3 regions of the Achromobacter sp. D10 genome follow, and region 2 is predicted to be linked to each of the others. Evidence: predicted binding sites of a transcription regulator. Region 2 holds the regulator's gene; each other region holds the start of a gene.
The links. The regulator HrcA, encoded in region 2, represses chaperone genes, less so after heat shock. The targets are predictions, from matches to a motif close to TTAGCACTCNNNNNNNNNGAGTGCTAA.
Positions count from the first base shown of each region.

Region 1: the regulator HrcA is predicted to act here: its motif matches at 3,089-3,115, upstream of rpoH (RNA polymerase sigma factor RpoH).
Region 3: the regulator HrcA is predicted to act here: its motif matches at 5,833-5,859, upstream of groES (co-chaperone GroES).

Region 1 covers NZ_JAYJLE010000001.1:838,943-846,277, reverse strand. The annotation lists gene VCS63_RS04070 (cation:proton antiporter) at 1-684, opposite strand, end outside; gene cpdA (3',5'-cyclic-AMP phosphodiesterase) at 869-1,708, shown strand; gene rpoH (RNA polymerase sigma factor RpoH) at 2,158-3,042, opposite strand; gene VCS63_RS04055 (hypothetical protein) at 3,211-3,900, opposite strand; gene fghA (S-formylglutathione hydrolase) at 3,997-4,863, opposite strand; gene VCS63_RS04045 (hypothetical protein) at 5,096-5,860, shown strand; gene VCS63_RS04040 (glutamate synthase-related protein) at 6,208-7,335, shown strand, end outside.
Region 2 covers NZ_JAYJLE010000002.1:296,073-303,407, forward strand. The annotation lists gene fur (ferric iron uptake transcriptional regulator) at 1-304, shown strand, start outside; gene recN (DNA repair protein RecN) at 445-2,100, opposite strand; gene VCS63_RS08195 (NAD kinase) at 2,115-3,014, opposite strand; gene hrcA (heat-inducible transcriptional repressor HrcA) at 3,155-4,159, shown strand; gene hemH (ferrochelatase) at 4,205-5,320, shown strand; gene VCS63_RS08210 (hypothetical protein) at 5,310-5,543, shown strand; gene grpE (nucleotide exchange factor GrpE) at 5,770-6,327, shown strand; gene VCS63_RS08220 (thioredoxin family protein) at 6,342-6,746, shown strand; gene dnaK (molecular chaperone DnaK) at 6,833-7,335, shown strand, end outside.
Region 3 covers NZ_JAYJLE010000006.1:34,062-41,396, reverse strand. The annotation lists gene VCS63_RS17975 (transcriptional regulator GcvA) at 1-358, opposite strand, end outside; gene VCS63_RS17970 (aldehyde dehydrogenase (NADP(+))) at 496-2,082, opposite strand; gene VCS63_RS17965 (MFS transporter) at 2,130-3,461, opposite strand; gene VCS63_RS17960 (iron-containing alcohol dehydrogenase) at 3,553-4,686, opposite strand; gene VCS63_RS17955 (LysR family transcriptional regulator) at 4,816-5,736, shown strand; gene groES (co-chaperone GroES) at 5,918-6,205, shown strand; gene groL (chaperonin GroEL) at 6,243-7,335, shown strand, end outside.

The DNA of each region.
Region 1 (7,335 bases), on a different contig from region 2:
AAACCCGCGCAGCCAGGCGAACAGGAAGCACGCCAGCCGACCCATGGCGAAACCGGCGATGCCTCCGCCGATGAAGTGCACAATGAAGTCGTTGAAAATACCGCTGGCAGTCAGTTCGCCATGGCCGCCCAGCACGGCCAGCAGCACTGAGTACAAGGCGATGGAGGCCGCGTCGTTGAAGAGGCTTTCGCCTTCGACCAATGTGGTCAAGCGCTTGGGCGCGCCCACCTCGCGAAAGATGCCCACCACCGCCACGGGATCGGTGGTGGCGACGATGGCGCCCAGCAGCAGGCAGACCACCAGGCCGTAGGACGAAATGGCGTCCAGCGTGACCCCGACCACCACGGTGCAGACCACCACGGCCACGATCGCCATCATGAGGATGGGGCCGATGTCGTCCATCAGGCGCCGCACGTTCATGGACAGTGCGGTTTCAAAAAGCAGCACCGGCAGAAACACCATCAGGAAGGTTTCGGACGAAATCTCGAAACGTTCCAGCGAATCCAGGAAATCGCCGATCCAGCTGGGCGCCCAGCCATGCACGTGCACGATGATGCCGAGCAGACAGCCGACGATAGCCAGCAGCACCGAGTAGGGCAGCTTGAGGCGGCCGGCCAGCGGCGGCATGAAACAGACCAGCGTTAACAAACCGGCCAAGCCGAATACGAGAAAACCTACATCCATGGTCTGTTGGTGGAGCTTGTGTGAAGTTTCACAAGAATAGCGGCTTTTTCCCGTCGGACCGGGCCGGAAACCGTCAGGAATCGTGGAGAATGCACGTTTCGTTACCCCAATGCGGACCTGCGATACGCGTCGGCCCATGTTTTTTGGGTAATGTGGAATCGCACAAACTTTGCAGGAGCGGCACTTGGCCCGGATCCATTCCCTGACCCGGCGCGACGACGCGCCCGCCATGCTGGTCCAGCTGACCGACAGCCATCTGTTCGGCGAGCCGGAAACCTCGATGCTGGGCGTCAATACGGACGCCAGCCTGCGCGCGGTGCTGCGCCAGATCGAAGCCGACGGCAAGCACCCCGATCTGCTGCTGGCCACGGGCGACATGTCCCAGGACGGCGAAGCCGCGGCCTATCGCCGGCTGGCGCGCGTCCTGTCCGAAGCGCCCGCCCTGGAGCAAGCCTGCATCCGCTGCCTGCCGGGCAACCATGACCTGCCGGCGGTGATGCGCCAGGAGCTGCCTGAATGGTCCGCTCCGGTGACCGACGTGGGCGCATGGCGCGTGGTCGCCCTGGACACCACCGTGCCCAACTCCAACGCCGGGCACCTGCCGCAGAGCCAGCTCGATCTGCTGGAGGCCGCGCTGGCCGAGGCTCCGGGCCGCCATACGCTGATCGCCATGCACCACAACCCCATGCAGATCGACAGCCACTGGCACGATTCGATGATGATCGACAACCCCCAGGCGCTATTCAAACTGCTGACACGCTGGCCCCAGGTCCGCGTGCTGCTGTGGGGCCATGTGCACCACGAATTCGACCGTCGCCGCCACAACCTGCGCATGCTGGCCACGCCATCGACCTGCTTCCAGTTCAGCATCCGCGACGGCAAGCATGTGGTGGACAACATGGCCCCCGGCTACCGCTGGATCAAGCTGTACCAGGACGGTTCGATGGCGACAGGCGTGCGCCGCGTGCAGGATGCGCTGTGGCATCCCGCCTTGACCTCGCAGGACAAAGCGCAAGCGGCGTAGGCAGTGGAGACCTCCCAAGGCGGGCCAGCCCCCTCGGGGGGCAGCAAGCAAGCGAAGCTTGCGCAGCGTGGGGGTGAACACAGCCTCCGCAAAAATAGCCGGCCCGCCGCCGGGCCGCCCCAAGGCGGGCCAGCCCCCTCGGGGGCAGCAAGCAAGCAAAGCTTGCGCAGCGTGGGGGCACCATAAAAAACGGGGCACCAGATATGCATGGTGCCCCGCAAGCATCCGTCTCATAGGGGAGGGGAAAGAGGAGAAGCCGAGACGGATGACAAGACGGCCAACCGAAGTTCGCGGTCTACATGAAGTTAGGCGGCGCCTTCCGCATTAAGTTTCTCGCGCCGCGCAAAATTTCCGCTCGAATTTGTATCAATTTATTCATGCGCCGCCGCCCTCTGTCCACAAAGCAAAAGGGCCGCGAATTGCGGCCCTTTGCGTAGGTCGATCAGGAATCAAGACGCGAGGTTGCCGCGCATCTTCTTCAAGGCGGCCGCTTCGATCTGGCGAATGCGCTCGGCCGACACGCCGAACTCCTGCGCCAGCTCGTGCAGCGTGGCGCCGCCGTCGTCTTGCAGCCAGCGGGCCTCGACAATGCGGCGCGAACGCGGATCCAGCGCTTCCAGCGCGTCGGTCAGGCCGGCGCTTTGCAGCTGGTCGCGGGCGGCACGTTCCAGCACGCGGGTCGGTTCCTGGCGGCCCTCGTCCGACAGATAGGCAATGGGCGCGTAGCTGTCATCGTCGTCGTCCTGGTTTTCCAGCGACATATCGCGACCGGACAGGCGCACTTCCATTTCGCTCACGTCTTCGCGGCGCACGTTCAGTTCGCGCGCAATGTGGTCGACCTGGTCCGGATCCAGCGTCTGACCGTCCGGGCGCATGCTGCGCAGGTTGAAGAACAGCTTGCGCTGGGCCTTGGTGGTCGCGACCTTCACCAGGCGCCAATTGCGGATGATGTATTCGTGGATTTCAGCCTTGATCCAGTGCACGGCGAACGACACCAGGCGCACGCCGCGCTCGGGATCGAAGCGTTTGACGGCCTTCATCAGGCCCACGTTGCCTTCCTGGATGAGATCGGCATGCGGCAAGCCGTAGCCCAGGTACTGACGGGCCACCGACACCACCAGGCGCAGGTGCGAGAGAATCAGTTCGCGCGCGGCGCCCAGGTCTTCCTGGTCGCGCAGACGGCGGCCCAGCTCGGTTTCGCGTTCCGCGGACAGGACCGGCAGGCGGTTAACCGCGGAAATATAAGCGTCGATCGTGCCAAGTGCGCCCGGATTGGCAATGGCCAACGCCAGAGCGTTGCCAGGAGCGGCCAACGAGGTACTGGGTTGCTTCATAGCGGGGATCTCCGGATGGCGAAGGGATAACGACATGGATTCGATGTTAGCACTCTAGTATTGGGAGTGCTAATTCGACTATTGCGGCGCGTCAAAGTTTCCTTTGACATTATATGTCCCCATTTATTTTTTAGCGGCGGGGTGCCGCTGGCGCGATGGGCGCCTTCGCTACCATCCCAGGCGCTTCAGCCCTTCGGCAGTGGATTCGCCATCCGGGCGGATGAACAACGCCCCCCGCGGATCCATCAGGACCTGATAGCGGGCGCCATCGAACAGGGGCATGTAGGCGCCGCTGCCGAATTGGACGTCGACAAAGGGGAACCAGTTCGGGAAATTTTTCTTCAACGAGGCCAGATCCGGCGCCGGCCAGTCGTCCAGCGCATGCACCGAACGCGTGGCCGAGGTTTCGCGCGCCGCATCGCTATAGCGGCCCGACAGCCGCTCCAGCCGGTACAGCGGGGGCACGCCAGCCATCAATGCAGGCAGACGCCAGCGCACGACGCGCGCGTCGATCTGCCACTGGTCGCCGTAGAGCACGTACTGCCTGGTCCCGGTGCCAGGCGCGCTGGCGCTGACCTGGAATTGGCCGTCGGCCACCTGGCGAACCTCGATGCGCGCGACAGGCTCGTCCGTCGTCAAGCGGAAAAACTGCACCAGGGACAGCGCCAACAGACCGGATACGCATCCCAACAGCACCAGCATCAGGCCAAACAGGCGGCGCACCGGCCGGAACTGAAACATCCTGCGGCCACGTTCGTCGCGCGGGCCTCCGCGGCCCAGCAGCATGACGATCCCGGGCAGCAGGACGACCACGGCACCCAGCAGGATCCAGACGAAGGGAGCGATTCCGTTGATCAAATCAGGCGTTCCTTTTGAGCACAAACCGCGGGCGGCGCGCCGACGCGCGCGCAGGCAAGCCCGCCTCGGCAGGCCCGCCAGTATAGAAGCGCGGCCTCAGGGCGCCGGTTTTCCAAGCCGCTCGACGTGAAACCGGATGTGATCCTCAATGAAGGTCGAGATGAAATAGTAGCCATGGTCGTAGCCCGGTTGGCGCCGCAGGTTCAGCGGCTGGCCCGCAGCGGCGCACGCCGCCTCGAATACCTCGGGATACAACTGTTCAGCCAGGAACTGGTCCGACTCGCCCTGATCGATGAGGATACCGGCCGGGAAGGGGTTCGTGGCGCCGCGCATCAGCTCGGAAGCGTCATAGGCGGCCCAGTCCTCGACCTTGTCGCCGAGGTAGGCGCCAAAGGCCTTCTTGCCCCACGGACACAGGCTGGGCGCGGCGATAGGCGCGAATGCCGATACCGAACGGAACTTGCCGGGATTGCGCAACGCCAGGACGAGCGCGCCGTGTCCGCCCATGGAATGGCCGAAGATGCCGGTGCGCGATGCGTCGCCGGGTAGCGCTTCGCCCGTGACGATGCCGTGCAGCTCCTGCGTCACATAGCTGTACATGCGGTAATGGCCGCGCCAGGCGGGGGTGGTGGCGTCCACGTAGAAGCCCGCGCCCGTGCCCAGGTCCCAGCTTTCGTCCTCGCCGGCCACATTGGCCCCGCGCGGGCTGGTGTCAGGGGCAACCAGCATGACGCCGAGTTCGGCGGCCAGGCGCTGTGCGCCCGACTTGATCATGAAGGTTTCTTCCGTGCAGGTCAGGCCCGCCAGGTAGAACAACACAGGAACCGGCCCCTGCTCGGCCTGCGGCGGGATATAGACGGAGAAGCGCATCGGCAGGCCGATCTCCGCGGACTCGTGCCGGTAATAGCGCTGCCAGCCGCCGAAGCAGCGATGCTGCGAAATGAGTTCCAGGGCGACTGCCATTGCTTTCCTCCGGTCGTAGATGGGAAAAAACGTCCGCGGACTAGGGGATACCCACGGTACGACGTTCCGTCGCCGAATGTTAACCTGGGCTTTATGGGGTACGAACGGCAGAAAAAAAAGCGATTTCATGCCCCGACCATGATCACGGGACTTGACCGGCGCCCACCGTGGCACTATTTATATACCGTGAGCGAAGACAACCCGTTCTTCCAGATACGCAAGTCCTGACACTATGGCCCGTCTGCCCCGTCTGTACGCCCCTGGGCTGCCCCAACTGGTGCAGGCCAACTTCATCCAGCCGCTGGCGGCGCCGTCGCAACCCGCGCCAGCCGACATCCTGAACCAGCTGGCCACGTGGCTGGGCGAATCCGCCCAACGCCATCGGGTCTCGGTTCACGGCTGGCTGCTGGCCAACGACCGCATCTTGCTGCTGGCCACGCCCGCGGACGAGGAAGGCCTGCCGCGCCTGATGCAGACGCTGGGCCGCAACCTGGCCGCGCGCCTGCGCGGTGGCCGGGTCTTCGCGGGACGCTACCGCTCCGCCTTGCTGGAGCCGGGCGCCTGGGTGCTGCCCTCCCTGGTCTGGCTCGAAACCTATCCGGTGCGCAGCGGCGCCTCCCAGGATCCCGATTCCTGGCCCTGGTCCTCGGCTTCCAGCCATACCGGCAACACCACCGCGGCCCCCGCGCAATGGCAGTCGGATCACGCGGACTACTGGGCCTGTGGCAACACCCCGTTTGACCGCCAAGCCAACTACCGCAAACGTCTGCAGGACGGCCTGTCGCGCGAGGAAACCCAGCGCATCGACCAGGCGGTCTCCGGACAATGGGCACTGGGCGGTCCGGCTTTCATTGCCAGCCTCGCCCATACCGCGAGCCGCCGGGTCGCCCCGGGCCAGCGCGGGCGTCCGCGCAAAAAGCCTGCCGCCGCGACCCCTGCCGACACAGAGCCGAACTCGTCGCCTCCGTCGACCCCCCCCACGTCGACCTCATCCTGACCTTGAACCCGCCCATCCGGCGGGTTCCGCATTTTCAATGGCGCACCTTTGCATTCACGCAACGGCCGACGACTCGAAAATGTACTGAAAGCGCTTGATTAAATAGGGACGCATAAAGCCAAAAATGACCATTTGGCTGCTGCGGACGCACCCACTTGGTGCAGACCCCCTTGGCAAAGCCCGTTTGGCGCGGCTCTTGATGCGTCACCGAATTTCTTGCCGATGACACATCCCAATTATAAATAGGGACACACCCTATTTATTCCTATTGCGCCCTACTCCCGTCGGGGGTATTGTCCGTCTCCTGCACTGCAACATTACGACGCAGGCCCACTGCGGAGCGCGCCATGCCCCAAATTACCCCGATCGACTCCTGTCCCCCGCCCAAGGCGACCCCCATCGATGCCAGCCGCATCGGGCTGCCTTCCGCGCAGGGCCTGTACAACCCCAAGAACGAACATGACGCTTGCGGCGTCGGCTTCGTGGCCCACATCAAGGGCAAGAAGAGCCACGCGATCATCCAGCAGGGTCTGAAGATCCTCGAAAACCTGGACCACCGCGGTGCGGTCGGCGCCGACAAGCTGATGGGCGACGGCGCGGGCATCCTGATCCAGATCCCCGATACGCTCTACCGCGACGAACTCGGCCACCAGGGCATCACCCTGCCGCCTCCCGGCGAGTACGGTGTCGCCATGGTGTTCCTGCCCAAGGAAACGGCGTCGCGCCTGGCCTGCGAACAGGAACTGGAGCGCTCCGTGCGTGCCGAAGGCCAGGTCGTCCTGGGCTGGCGTGACGTGCCGGTGGACGTCGACATGCCGATGTCGCCCGCCGTGCGTGCCTGCGAACCGGTAATCCGCCAGCTGTTCATCGGCCGCGGCGCCGACGTGATGGTGCCGGACGCGCTGGAGCGCAAGCTGTACGTCATCCGCAAGACCGCCAGCCACGCCATCCAGAACATGCACCTGGCGCACGGCAAGGAATATTTCGTGCCCTCGGCCTCGGTGCGCACCGTGGTCTACAAGGGCCTGCTGCTGGCCGACCAGGTCGGCCGCTACTACCGCGACCTGGCCGACCCGCGCACGGTGTCGGCGCTGGCGCTGGTCCACCAACGCTTCTCGACCAACACCTTCCCGGCCTGGCCGCTGGCCCACCCGTACCGCATGATTGCGCACAACGGCGAAATCAACACGGTCAAGGGCAACTTCAACTGGCTGCGCGCCCGCGAAGGCATGATGCAGTCGGCCGTGCTGGGCGAGGACCTGAAGAAGCTGTACCCTATCGTCTACGAAGGCCAGTCGGACACCGCAACGTTCGACAACTGCCTGGAACTGCTGGTGAATTCGGGCTACTCGCTGGCCCACGCCATGATGATGATGATCCCGGAAGCCTGGGAACAACATACGCAGATGGACGAAAGCCGCCGCGCTTTCTACGAGTACCACGCTGCCATGATGGAGCCCTGGGACGGTCCCGCC
Region 2 (7,335 bases):
TCGCGCCCTGATCGGCGAAAACGTCGAAATCGGGCTGGCCACCGTCTACCGTGTCCTGACACAGTTCGAACAGGCCGGCATCCTTGCCCGCAGCCAGTTCGACAGCGGCAAGGCGGTGTTCGAGCTCAACGACGGCGATCACCACGATCACCTGATCTGCACGAATTGCGGCAAGGTGGTCGAGTTTTCCGACCCGGAAATCGAAAAGCGCCAACAAAAGATTGCCAAGGACAACGCCTTCGCGCTGGAAAGCCACGCCATGGTGCTGTACGGCATTTGCGGCAGCTGCATGAAGGGCCGTTGATTCCGGCCTGAGCACCAGGCCCGCGGCCACGCTCGCAGCGGGCATGTGAGATCCAAAGCCCCTTCCCACGGAAGGGGCTTTTTTTATCGCCAGGGGATCGCAGCGGAACCAGGGGGGGGGCTCCGCCAGCAGGCGGCAGGTCAGGTCTGGCCGAAACCTTCCAGCATTTCGCGGGCGTGTTCGCGGGTGGTTGCGGTGAGCTTGATGCCGCCCAGCATGCGCGCGATTTCCTCTACGCGAGCCTGCGCGTCTAGCTCTTCGATGCTGGATCGGGTGGTGCCACGCGATTCGGTCTTGCTGACCAGGAACTGGTTGTTGGCGCAAGCCGCGACCTGAGGCAGGTGGGTGACGCACAGCACTTGATGGCGTTCACCGAGCTCGCGCAGCAGCTTGCCGACGGCCTCTGCGACCGCGCCGCCCACGCCGCTGTCGACTTCGTCGAAGATCAGGGTGGGCACGCGCGCGGCGCGGCTGGCGATGACGGACAGCGCCAGCGATATCCGCGACAGTTCGCCGCCAGAGGCTACCTTGGCCAGCGGGCGCGGCGTGGTGCCGGCGTGGCCGGCTACCAGGAACTCGACCTGCTCGTTGCCGTGGGCGGATGGCGCCGACTCGGCCAGCGTGGGCTCGAATTTGCCGCCCTGCATGGCCAGCGTCTGCATGGCTAGCGTGACCTGTTTGCCGAGGTCTTTGGCGACCTTGCGGCGCGCCGTTGTCAGCTTGGCGGCGGCGGCGTCGTATTGCGCCTGGGCGGCCTGCGCCTGGGCGCGCAGGGCATCGACGTCGCCCGCGGCCTGCAGCGCTGCAAGCTGCGTATGCAGCGAGTCGCGCAGTTCGCACAGCGCGTCGGGCTCCACGCGGAATTTGCGGGCGGTTTCGAACACCAGGCCCAGCCGCGCTTCAACGGCGACGAGCCGCTGGGGATCAAGGTCGACGCGGCTGACGTAGTTGTTCAGGTCGGAAACGGCTTCGGTGATTGCGATGCGCGCCGATTCCAGCTCGTCGTGCACGCCTTGCAGGCCGGGATCATGGCGCAGCATCTGCTGGAGGCGGTGGTTTGCCGAGGTGAGCCGGTGATGCGCAGAGTCGCCTTCGCCGTCGAGGGCTTCGAGGATCTGGTTGGCGCCGTCCAGCAGGGATTGCGCATGCGACAGGCGCGTGTGCTCGGACTGCAGCGCTTCCCATTCGTCTGGGCCGAGGTTCAGTTGGTCCAGTTCGTCGACCTGCCATTGCAGGCGGTCGCGTTCGTTGGCCAGGCTGGCGGCGTCTTTTTCGGCGGATTCCAGCTGGCGCGCCAGTGCGCGCCATTGTTTCCAGGCCTGGCCGACGGTGTTGCGCAGTTCGCCATGGCCGCCGTGGGCGTCCAGCAGGTCGCGCTGAGCATCCGAGCGCATCAGGCTCTGGTGCGCATGCTGGCCATGGATGTCGACCAGGCTGTCGCCCAGTTCGCGCAATTGCGCCACGGTGGCGGGCGTGCCGTTGATATAGGCGCGGCTGCGGCCCTGCGCGTCGATGACGCGGCGCAGGGACAGCTCGGTGTCTACGTCGATCTCGCGTTCCTGCAGCCAGGCGATCAGCCCTTTGGGCGTGTCGAAAACGGCCGTGATGTCGGCGCGCGGCGCGCCCTCGCGCAGCATGCTGGCGTCGCCGCGTTCGCCCAGCGCCAGCGCCAGGGCGTCCACCAATATGGATTTGCCTGCGCCTGTCTCGCCGGAAAAGACGGTGAAGCCGGGACCGAAATGGATCTCGGTCTGTTCGACGATGACGAAGTCGCGGATATGCAGGGTGCGCAGCATGTCGGGGCGCTTTACTACTCTACGTTGTCGGTGGCCTCGGGCATCAGGTTCCAATGCAGCTTGCGGCGCAGGGTGGAGAAGAAGCTGTAGCCTTCGGGATGCACGAAGCGGATGGTATAGGGGGCGCGCTGCACGACGATGCGGTCGCCCGGCTGCAGGTCGGACCACGTCTGCATGTCGAAATGCACGCTGGCGCCGACTTCCACGCGGCCCATTGCGGTCAGCGTCATGTTCAACACTCCGGTGTCGGGGATGACGATGGGGCGGTTGGACAGCGTTTGCGGCGCTACCGGCACCAGCACCATGGCGTTCATGCCGGGATGCAGGATGGGGCCGTTGGCCGACAGCGCGTACGCGGTGGAGCCGGTCGGGGTGGCGATGATCAGGCCGTCGGCGCGCTGCGTGTACATGAAGGAGCCGTCCAGTTCGACCCGGACTTCGATCATGCCGCCGCGCCCCGCGCGGTTCAGCACCACGTCGTTCAGGGCGGACGCGGAGTACATCTTCTGGTCGCCGCGCCACACGCTGCCTTCAAGCAGCATGCGTTCTTCGATCTGGAAGCTGCCTTCGAGGACGCGCGCCAGCGCGCCATGCGCGTCCTGCAAGGCGATGTCGGTGATGAAACCCAGGCGTCCGTGGTTGATGCCGACCAGCGGCATGCCGTAGGGAGCCAGGTGGCGGCTTGCGCCGAGCACGGTGCCGTCGCCGCCCATGACCACGGCGAGCGATGCGGTCTTGCCGATTTCCTCGAGCGTGGCGACGGGGTATTCGGTCAGTCCGGTATTGCGCGCCGTGTCCGCGTCGATGAGCACCTGCCGGCCCGCCTGCGTCAGCGCGTGGGCCAGTGCTCTCAGCGGTGTGTCCAGGCCGGTGTCCTGGTATCTGCCGATCAGGGCTACGGTAGGAAAATGCATGGCTGCTTGCGAATGAAAAGGCGAAACCGGAAAGCCGAAACCTGCCCGGGATGGACGGTTTAGCCGATTATATGGGGCCGCATATGGGCTTGCGGGACAAAAATCGCCTCAACTGAAAAAGATTCCCTAAAATACTTGTTATGGATGACCGCGCACGCGCACTACTGAAAGCGTTGATCGAACGCTATATCGCCGATGGGCAGCCAGTCGGCTCGCGGACGCTATCGAAAGTATTCGACTTGTCCCCGGCCACGATCCGCAATGTCATGGCGGACCTCGAAGAACTGGGACTGATCCATAGCCCGCACACCTCCGCCGGCCGTATTCCCACGCCGCGGGGTTACCGCATGTTCGTCGATTCGCTGCTGGCGGTCCAATCCTACCAGCTGGAGCCTCACAACATGGGCGAAATGCTGGCGGCCGCCGAACCTACCCGGGCGGTCAACGCCGCGGCGGCATTGCTGTCCAACCTGACCCAATTCGCGGGCGTGGTGCTGACGCCCAAGCGCGCCCAGGTGTTTCGCCAGATCGAATTCATCCGGCTGTCCGACAAGCGCGTGCTGCTCATCATCGTCACGCCCGACGGCGACGTCCAGAACCGCATTCTTTTCGTGCAGCGCGACTATTCCGAAGCGGAACTGCTGGAAGCCGGCAATTTCTTCAACATGCACTTTGCCGGCAAATCCTTCAACGCCGTGCGGCAGACCCTGTCGACTGAACTGGCGCAACTGCGCGAAGACATCTCGCGTCTGATGCAGGCCGCGGTCGAGGCCAGCGCGGAAGCCGCCGAAGACGGCGATGCCATGGTCATTTCCGGCGAGCGCAAGCTGCTGGACGTAACCGACATCGCATCCGACATGGATCGGCTGCGCAAAATGTTCTCGTTGTTCGAGAAAAAAACCGATCTGCTGCAGTTGCTGGACGTGTCCACCCGCGCCCAGGGCGTGCAGATCTACATCGGCGGCGATTCGCAGCTGGTGCCGATGGAAGAAGTGTCGGTCATCACCGCGCCTTACGGCGTGGACGGCAAGGTCGTGGGCACGCTGGGCGTCATCGGTCCCACGCGCATGGCCTACGAACGCGTCATTCCCATCGTGGATATCACGGCGCGCTTGCTGTCCAACGCCCTCAGCCACAACCAGTAGGTCCATCCGAAGCTACGTCCTCCTCGCGGAGGAAGGGGAGTGTTTGTGTTTCTTCGCCTGTTCAAGTACCTGTGGCCCGAGCGCTATCTGCCGGAACCCGAGCAGGAGGACCCCTTCAATGAAGATCCCGCGCCGCGTGGCGCCGCCAAGCTCGGCGTGCTGCTGGTGAACCTGGGCACTCCCGACACGCCGGACCGGAAAGACATACGCAGGTATCTGCGCGAGTTCCTGTCCGATCCGCGGGTGATCGAGATCCCGCGCTATCTGTGGAAGCCCATCCTGCATTGCCTGGTCCTGACGATGCGGCCCAAGAAGCTGGAGCCGCGCTATGCCGGCGTCTGGATGAAGGAAGGTTCGCCGCTGATGGTGTACAGCCGGCGCCAGGCCGACGGCGTGCGCGCCGCCCTGGCCGAGGCCGGCATCGATGCCGTGGTCGAGCTCGGTATGCGCTACGGCAACCCTTCGATCCCCGACGCCATGTCGCGCCTGCGGCAGCAAGGCTGCGAGCGCATCCTGACCGTTCCGCTCTATCCGCAGTACGCCGCCAGCACCACCGCCACGGTGGTGGACGCGGTCACCCGCCATGCGGCTCGCCTGCGCGACCAGCCCGAACTGCGCTTCATCAAGCGCTTCCACGAAGAGCCTGCCTATCTGGACGCGCTGGCCGGCCGTATCGAACGTTACTGGCAGGATAACGGCAAGCCGCAGAAGCTGGTCATGAGCTTCCATGGCCTGCCGCGCTATTCGATCGAGCTGGGCGATCCGTACTACCGCGATTGCATGGAAACGGCGCGCCTGCTGTCCCAGCGCCTGTCGCTGCCGCGCGAGCAGATCGAGGTGACCTTCCAGAGCCGCTTCGGCACCGCCCGCTGGCTGGAGCCCTATACCGAACCCACCCTGAAGGCGCTGGCCGCGGCCGGGGTGACCGAGGTCGATGTGGTGTGTCCGGGTTTTGTGGCAGACTGTCTGGAAACCCTGGAAGAAATCAGCCTGGAGTGCCGCGACGCCTTCATCGGCGCCGGCGGCAAACAGTTCCGCTACATCCCGGCGATCAATGACGATCCGGCCTGGATCGCAGGGCTGGCCAGCCTGGTGGAACGCCACTTGCAGGGGTGGCCCGGGCAAATCACGGACTTGAAGGAGAAGGCGCATGCACCATGATCCCAAGACTGGAAAGGTCGTCAAAAAGGGGCAGGTCAGCACCCCGGTGGACGAAGATCAGGTAGAGCACGAGCTGGACGAGGCGCTGGCCGAGACCTTTCCCGCCAGCGATCCCATTGCCATCAACCCGGAACCCGACGAGGACCGCGAGGTGGATCGGGCCCTGAAGGACAGTTTTCCCGCCAGCGATCCCGTGGCGCCCGCGCAGCCTCGCAAGAAGTAGCGCCGCTGCGGCGTCCGCCATTTGCCGGATGGCGACTGAAGGCGATGTATTTATGCTTGCAGTCTCGGATTTGACGGCATTTGGCAGAAGTTGGGCGGATTTTTCACGATTTCCGCCTGGCTGCGCTTCTACCCGCCGTCAGGGAATATTTGCTTTCCCGGGCTTGAAATAGGGGTATTGGCCCCCATTCATGTCTGCGAAAGCCATACTTTTTGGAGGATTCCCCATGACGGCACCCAACGAGCCTGTAGATCAGACGCCCGAAGTCGGCCAGAACGCCGATGCGGCTTCCGCCGCCGAGGGCGCCGCGCAGGCCGAGCTGAACGAGTTGCGCGCCCAGCTGGACGCCGCCCAGGCTACCGTCAATGAGCAGCACGACCAGCTTTTGCGCCTGCGGGCCGAAGCCGAGAACGTGCGCCGCCGCGCCCAGGAAGACGTTTCCAAGGCGCGCAAGTTCGGCATCGAGTCGTTTGCCGAAAGCCTGGTCCCGGTCAAGGACAGCCTGGAAGCCGCGCTGGCCCAGCCCGAACAAACCGTCGAGACCCTGAGCGAAGGCGTCCAGGTGACGCTCAAGCAGCTGACCGCTGCCTTCGAGCGCAACCTGCTTAAGGAAATCGCGCCGGCGCAGGGCGACAAGTTCGACCCGCACCTGCATCAGGCCATTTCGTCCATCCCTGCGGAACAGCCCGCCAATACGGTGGTGCAGCTGCTGCAGAAGGGCTACGCCATCGCGGACCGGACCTTGCGCCCGGCGCTGGTGGTGGTGTCCGCCGGCCAGGGCTGAGCAGGCCGCGCGCCATGACGGACCCCCGCTTCGATCCCGCCCAGGTATTCCAGGTGTTCGGCATGCGGCATGTCGACACTGCGGGTTTCGACGCGGACGTGGTCCAGGCGCCGGGGACGGATCTGCGCTGCGTGTTCCTGTGGGGCCAGGATTGCTATAACTGCAATCTGTTCAAGCAGGCCGCGCTGCTGCACCAGGAAACGCTGCTGGAACTGGGCTTGACCTGGTTCGAGGCCGACGTCTACGCAGACGAGGCGCTGGGAAGGCGGTTTTCGCTGCATGGCGTCCCCACTTTTGTGCTGTACCGGGCCGGCAAGCGGCTGGGCCGCATCACGGGCTGGCCCGGCCTGCCGCAGTTCACCGCGGCCATTCGCCGTTTGCAGGAAAGCGCTGCAGAAAATTCCGGCCAGGTGTCTTGAAAAACCCTGCGGGTAGCCCCAGTTATGTGGGGACAAGAAGTTTCTCCCTATTTTCATAGATTCAGATTCAATCAAGGTAACCGACCATGAGCAAGATTATTGGCATTGACCTGGGCACGACCAACAGCTGCGTGGCTGTCATGGACGGCGGGCAGGTCAAAATCATTGAAAACGCGGAAGGCGCCCGCACCACTCCGTCCATCGTCGCCTACATGGACGATGGCGAAACCCTGGTCGGCGCGCCGGCCAAGCGCCAGGCTGTGACCAACCCGCGCAATACCCTGTACGCGGTGAAGCGCCTGATCGGCCGCAAGTTCGAAGAGAAGGCGGTGCAGAAGGACATCAACCTGATGCCCTATGCCATCGTCAAGGCCGACAACGGCGACGCCTGGGTGGAAGTGCGCGGCAAGAAGATGGCGCCTCCCCAAGTGTCGGCCGACGTGCTGCGCAAGATGAAGAAGACCGCCGAGGACTACCTGGGCGAAGAAGTGACCGAGGCCGTCATCACCGTGCCCGCCTACTTCAACGACAGCCAGCGCCAGGCCACCAAGGACGCCGGCCGCATCGCCGGTCTGGAAGTCAAGCGCAT
Region 3 (7,335 bases), on a different contig from region 2:
GTTGACGGCTGAAGCGGCTCAGCCGCGGGATCAGCCACTTGACGGCAAAAGTCGGTGGCAGATTGATCTTGAGCAGCGAGGTGCTCTTCTCGCGGTGCAACTGATAGGTAGCGACCTCCAATTGCCGGAACGCCTCCTGCACGCCCGGCAGGTAAGCCTTGCCCGCCGGGGTGAGCGTAAGGATCTTGGAGTCGCGCACGAACAAGGCGATGCCCAGGTTCTCTTCCAGCGACTTGACCTGATGGCTGACCGCCGAAGACGTCACAAACAATTCTTCGGCCGCTTTGGTGAAGCTCATGTGTCGCGCCGAGACCTCAAATGCGCGCAGCGGATTCAAAGGGGGGATTTTTCTAGCCATAGGAGAAGCGCGCATCCATCCGGAGTTGCAAAAAAAGTCGCTCATTGGGCGCCAATGAGCGACTTTACATGGCCTCATGCGAGCCGCGGCCGACTGCGGCGCCGCCGCGTGACTCGTGACCGGATTCTACCCCTGCTTCAGGGCTGCTCCATCGCGCCATCGACCAGGCGCCACACGCCCTGCGGATTCGCCTGCTGCAAGGCAGCCGGAAGCAATTCGTCGGCGATGTCCTGGTAGCAGACCGGCCGCAGGAACCGGTCTATGGCGCTGCTGCCCACCGAGGAGTACATGGCATTGGAGGTAGCCGGGAACGGCCCGCCATGCACCATCGCGTGGCAAACCTCGACGCCGGTCGGAAAGCCATTGGCCAGGATCCGGCCGCACTTGCGTTCCAGCACAGGCAGCAAGCGGCGCGCGGCGCTGTGATCAGCCTCGTCCAGGTGCAGCGTCGCTGTGAGCTGGCCTTCGAGCAGATCGGCCACCTGCAGCAGTTCGTCGAGGCTGCGCGCCTTCACCACCACGGACGCGGGGCCGAACATTTCGGCCTGCAGCTCGGGCGTGCGCAGCAGGCGCTGGGCATCCGTCACGTACAGCGCTGCCTGGGCGGCATTGGCCTGGCCGCCGACCTGCGCGCCGCTGGCCACTCGCTCCACACCTTCCAGAGCGTCCACCTGCGCGCGGCCGCTCTCATAGGCGGCGTGGATGCCTGGCGTGAGCATGGTCTGCGCCGCCTTGGCGCTCAGCGCCTTGCCGGCCGCGGTCACGAAGCGCTGCAGATCGGGTCCGTCGATCGCCAGCACCAGGCCGGGATTGGTACAGAACTGGCCGGCGCCCATGGTCAGCGAGTCGGCAAAGCCCTGGGCCAATGCCTCGGCCCCCGCCGACAGCGCCCGCGGCAGCAGGAACACGGGGTTGATGCTGCTCATCTCGGCATAGACCGGAATCGGCTCGTGGCGGCTGTTGGCGATGCGCAGCAGCGCCAGGCCGCCCTGGCGCGAACCCGTGAAGCCGACCGCCTTGATGCCGGGGTGCGCGACGAGCGCCTCTCCAATGTTCCTTCCCGCGCCGATCAAGAGGGAGAAGACGCCCTCCGGCATGTCCAGCCGCTCGGCCGCCTTCTGTATGGCCCGGCCGACGAGTTCCGAGGTGCCCAGGTGCGCGCTATGCGCCTTTACGATGACTGGCGCACCCGCCGCAAGCGCGGAAGCGGTATCGCCGCCGGCCACGGAGAAGGCCAGCGGGAAGTTGCTGGCGCCGAACACGGCCACCGGGCCCAGCGGGATCTTGGCCAGGCGCAGGTCGGCGCGTGGAGCCGGCTGGCGCTCGGGCTGGGCCGTGTCGATCGTGGCGCGCAGGAAATGCCCGTCGCGCACGACCTGCGCAAACAGTCGCAGTTGGCCGGCGGTGCGCGCGCGCTCGCCGGTCAGGCGGGCCACCGGCAGGCCGCTCTCGGCGTGGGCTCGCTCGATCAGCGCATCGCCCAGCGCCAGGATCTCTTCGGCAATGGCCTCTAGGAACGCGGCGCGGCGCTCCAACGGCAGATTGCGATACGAGTCGAAAGCGCGGGTCGCCAGATCCACGGCTCGCTCCACGTTCTCGCGCGAGCCCAGGCCGAATTCCGGCTCCGGGATCTCGGCATTGGCCGTGGGATTGAAAGCACGCTGGCTTCCAGCCTGTCCGCGGATGGCTGCACGGCCGATCAGCATTTCTCCAGTGAGTTGCATGGGATAGGTTTCCTGTTGGATGGTTGGAATGGGAGTTTGTGGTGGATTCAGTCGTCCAGCGGCTGGCCGCTACGGTCGCGCGCCATGGCCACGGCCCCGATGGAGACCACTGCGCAAACGGCGAGGAAGAGCACCACGGGCACATAGCTGCCGCTGAAATAGGCGATCAGCGCTGTCGCGATCAGCGGCATGGGGCCGCCGACGAGCGCGGCGCCGATCTGGTAGCCGAGCGACATTCCGGTGTAGCGGATCGAAGCCGGAAACGCCTCGGCCAGCAGCGTCCCGATCATGGCCCCGTAGCTGGCCCAGATGATGCCCAGCCCCACGACGATGGCCAGCGCAGCCGCAGGGACGGACTTCTGGTCCAGCAGCCAGAAATACGGGAAGATCCAGGCAAGGAACGCCAGGCTGCCCAGAATGAAGACCTTCTTGCGGCCGATCCTGTCGGACAGGTAGCCGAAGAACAGCATGAAGGGGAACGCGATCAGCGCGCAGACCAGCACGATGTTCAGGATGGTGGAGCGTGCAAACCCGTGGTCCATCATGTAGGAGACGGTGAAGGTTGCGTAGAGGAAGAAGGTCGAGGTTTCGATGACCTTTGCGCCGATGGCGATCAGCACCTCGCGCCAGTGATGCTGCAGTGTCTCCTTGAGCGGAATGCGCGCACTGCTGCGGGTAGCCTGGATTTTCTTGAACGAAGGCGTCTCGCCCACGGCATTGCGGATCCACATGCCGATCAGCACGAGCACGATCGAGCCCACGAAGGGAATGCGCCATCCCCAGGACAGGAAGGCTTCCTCGCTCATGCTGGCGCTCAGCATGGACGTGATGATGTTGCCCAGTGCCAGGCCCAGCACCGCGCCCGTCTGCGGCACGGCGCCATAGAAGCCGCGCTTGGTGCGCGGCGAGTACTCCACCGCCAGCAATACGCCGCCGCCCCACTCGCCGCCCAGCGCCAGGCCCTGCAACAGACGCAATATGGTCAGTAGTATGGGCGCGGCCAGGCCGATCTGCGCGTAGTTGGGCAGCAGCCCCATAAGCACGGTGGACAGGCCCATGATGGACAACGTCATGGCCAAGGTCTTCTTGCGGCCGACGCGATCGCCGATATGCGAAAAGATCACGCCGCCCAGCGGCCGGATGAGGAACGCCAGCGCGAAGGTCGCCAGCGCCAGCATCTGGCTCACCAGCGCGTTGTCGCTGGGGAAGAACTGCTTGGCAAAAATGATGGACGACATCGTTCCATAGAGGAAGTAGTCATACCATTCGATGGTGCTGCCGACGGCGCTCCCGAAGAGTGCGCGGCGACGCTCGGCGTCCGGAACCATGGTCTCCTTGGAGCTCATGGAATCCAGTGCGTTTAAAGAGGTGCTGCTCATGTCTCCACCTGCTTCTTTCTATGTTTGGCTATGGTTTCGTCATGCACGCCCATGAGCGGCCCGGCTGCGGCCGCCTGGGCATGCGTGGAATTCACATCGATTGCCGCAGCATCTCGACGTAGTCCGCGGCGGACGCTTCCCGCGGGTTGGTGCGGTGGCTGTGATCGGCCAGCGCGCCCTGCACGATGCGGTCGAACAGCGCTTCGTCCACGCCGAGCTGCCCCAGGCCCGTCGGCAACTGCAGTGCGCGGGACTTGGCAACCAGCGCATCCTCGATCGACACCGAAGCCGGCAGGCCCATGGCCTGCGACAGGCGCGCGATCTTGTCCTCGCGCACCACCGATTCGGCGCCGCGGTTGTAGCGGATCACCGCCGGCAGCAGGATCGCGTTGAGCGTGCCATGGTGCAGCTTGGGATTGATGCCGCCCAGCGAATGGCTGAGGCTGTGCACGCATCCCAGGCCCTTCTGGAACGCCAGCGCGCCCTGTAGCGAGGCGCTCATCATGTTGGTGCGCGCTTCGATATCGGCAGGCTCGTGAAAAGCCCGCTCGATGTGGCGCCAGGCTCGCCACAGGCCGTCCAGCGCGATGCCGTCCGCCGGCGGGTTGAAGGCCGGGGCCAGGAAGGTCTCGATGCAATGCGCGATTGCATCCATGCCGGTCGCCGCCGTCAGTCCGGCGGGCAGGCCCAGCGTAAGCGCCGGATCACAGATCGCCACCTTGGGAATCACATACGGAGAGAGGATGCCGACCTTGCGCCCGTCGTCGAGGATGATGATGGCGCCACGCCCGACTTCGCTGCCCGTGCCTGCGGTCGTCGGAATGGCGACTATGGGCAGCGTGGCGGCAGTGATGCGCTGCAGCCCGCCCTCGATCAGCGCGAACTGGCGCAACGGCCCTTCGTGGCGGGCAGCCACGGCCACCGCCTTGGCCAGGTCGATCGACGAGCCCCCGCCCACGGCGACGATACCGTCGCAGCCACCGGTCTTCAGGGCTTCGACACCCGCGCGGACTGCCGATTCGGACGGGTTGGACGGCGTCTCGTTGAAAACTGTGCCCGGCTGGCCGAGCACGGACTGCACCTTCTCGACGATGCCGGCGGCTTGCACGCCCTTGTCCGTCACGATGCAGGGTTTCGCAATACCCAGCTTGTCGCAGACCTCTTTCAGTTCAGCCAGGGCGCCGGCGCCGAAACGCACTTCGGTCACGTAATTGATCAAAGCCATATTGCCTCTTCGTTAAAACAGTTTGCGAAGGGCAGTCTAGGGAGGCGGCCGATTTCGGTACACTGACAGCTTGCGATAGAGATATAACTTTTATTCATAGTGAATCCCGCGCCGAGCCTGAATTCCGTGATGTCGCGGCTGCACGCGAAGCAGTTGCGGCTGCTCATCGCCATCGAGGAAAGCGGCTCCCTGCTTGGCGCGGCGGACAAGGTCGGACTCACCCAGCCCGGTGCGAGCAAGGCCTTGCGCGAGCTGGAACAGACCTTCCAGGTCGAACTCTTCGCACGCACCAACCGAGGGTTAATACCTAATGAAGCCGGAAAGTGCGTGTTGCGGTTTGCGCGACTGATCCAGGCCGACATCAATAACCTGAGGTTTGAGCTGGAAGCGATTGCCAGCGGCGCGGGCGGCCGGCTGGCGATCGGGACCATCATGGGCGCGGTGCCCCTGCTGACCGACGTGATCTCCGACCTGCTCCAGCAGCAGCCGCGCACGACCGTGGAAGTGGTGGAGGACACCAGCGAAACCCTGCTGGACCTGGTGGACCGCGGCCGCCTGGACGCGGCCATCTGCCGCTCCTCGGTAAGCAGGACGCCGGACATTTACGAATCGATCTTCATCAAGGACGAATCACTCTCGGTGATTGCCAACGTCGACCATCCCGCCATGGGATCGGAATCCGTCGAGTTGACCGACCTGCAGGACAGCCGCTGGGTGGTCTACCGCGCCCACATGCCCATGCGCCGGCTGCTGGAACGCGAGTTCCACGAAGCGCAGCTCAACTTCCCGCTACACCTGGTCGAGACCACGTCTACGCTCACCACCCTGTCCCTGCTCAGCCGCAATACCGACCTGGTGGCCCTGGTGTCCGACGACGTGGCGAACTACTTCTGCCGCCACCACCTCGTCGGCGTGCTGCCCCTGCACCTCAAATCGCGCAGCGAACCTTATGAGCTGGTGCTGAGAAATGGCGCGCCACGCAGCCCCACGCTCAACCTGTTGCTGGAATCCCTGAACCGCGTGCTGACCGCCGGCTCGCTCCAGGGCTGACCCGAGGTTCCGCCTCGCTCAAGGGAATTCGACGGCAGCCGCCAATATGTAACAGCGCGCCTTCCCCCCTTGAACCCTAGAACATCATCCCTATAATTAGCACTCGACACCGGTGAGTGCTAACAGCGTTCCCGGGCCTAACCGATCATTTCCTTCTCTTTTTTTGCAACAGGAGTTCCTCATGGCCTTGCGTCCCCTGGGCGATCGCGTGATCGTCAAACGCCTCGAAAACGAGCGCAAGACTGCATCGGGCATCGTTATCCCCGACAGCGCCGCCGAAAAGCCCGATCAGGGTGAAGTCGTGGCCGTCGGCCCCGGCAAGAAGACCGAAGACGGCAAGATCCTGCCGGTCGACCTGAAGGCTGGCGACAAGGTGCTGTTCGGCAAGTACGCCGGCCAGTCCGTGAAGGTTGACGGCGAAGAGCTGCTCGTCATCCGCGAGGACGAAATCCTCGCCGTGGTCCAGTAAACCCCGCCTCAAACGAATTTTCGAAGGAAGCTAAGAAATGGCTGCCAAGCAAGTATTGTTCGGTGATGACGCCCGCGTGCGCATCGTCCGTGGCGTGAATGTCCTCGCCAACGCTGTCAAGACCACCCTGGGCCCCAAGGGTCGCAACGTCGTGCTGGAGCGCTCGTTCGGCGCCCCGACCGTGACCAAGGACGGCGTGTCCGTCGCCAAGGAAATCGAACTGAAGGACAAGTTCGAGAACATCGGCGCCCAGCTGGTCAAGGACGTCGCCTCGAAGACCTCCGACAACGCCGGTGACGGCACCACCACCGCCACCGTGCTGGCCCAGGCCATCGTTCAGGAAGGCCTGAAGTACGTTGCCGCCGGTTTCAACCCGATCGACCTGAAGCGCGGCATCGACAAGGCTGTCGCCGCCGCCGTCGCTGAACTGAAGAAGCAATCCAAGCCGGTCACGACCAGCAAGGAAATCGCCCAGGTCGGCTCGATCTCCGCCAACAGCGACACCTCCATCGGCCAGATCATCGCTGACGCGATGGACAAGGTCGGCAAGGAAGGCGTCATCACCGTCGAAGACGGCAAGTCGCTGGAAAACGAGCTGGACGTCGTCGAAGGCATGCAATTCGACCGCGGCTACCTGTCGCCCTACTTCATCAACAACCCGGACAAGCAAGTTGCCGCGCTGGAAGATCCGTTTGTCCTGATTTTCGACAAGAAGATCAGCAACATCCGTGACCTGCTGCCCGTGCTGGAACAAGTTGCCAAGTCGAGCCGTCCTCTGCTGATCATCGCTGAAGACGTCGAAGGCGAAGCCCTGGCTACCCTGGTTGTGAACAACATCCGCGGCATCCTGAAGACGACCGCCGTCAAGGCTCCTGGCTTCGGCGACCGCCGCAAGGCCATGCTGGAAGACATCGCCATCCTGACGGGCGGCACGGTGATCTCCGAAGAAACCGGCATGTCGCTGGAAAAGGCCGGTCTGGCTGAACTGGGCCAAGCCAAGCGTATCGAAGTGGGCAAGGAAAACACGACCATCATCGACGGCGCTGGCGACAGCAAGTCGATCGAAGCTCGCGTCAAGCAAATCCGCGTCCAGATCGAAGAAGCCACGTCCGACTACGACCGTGAAAAGC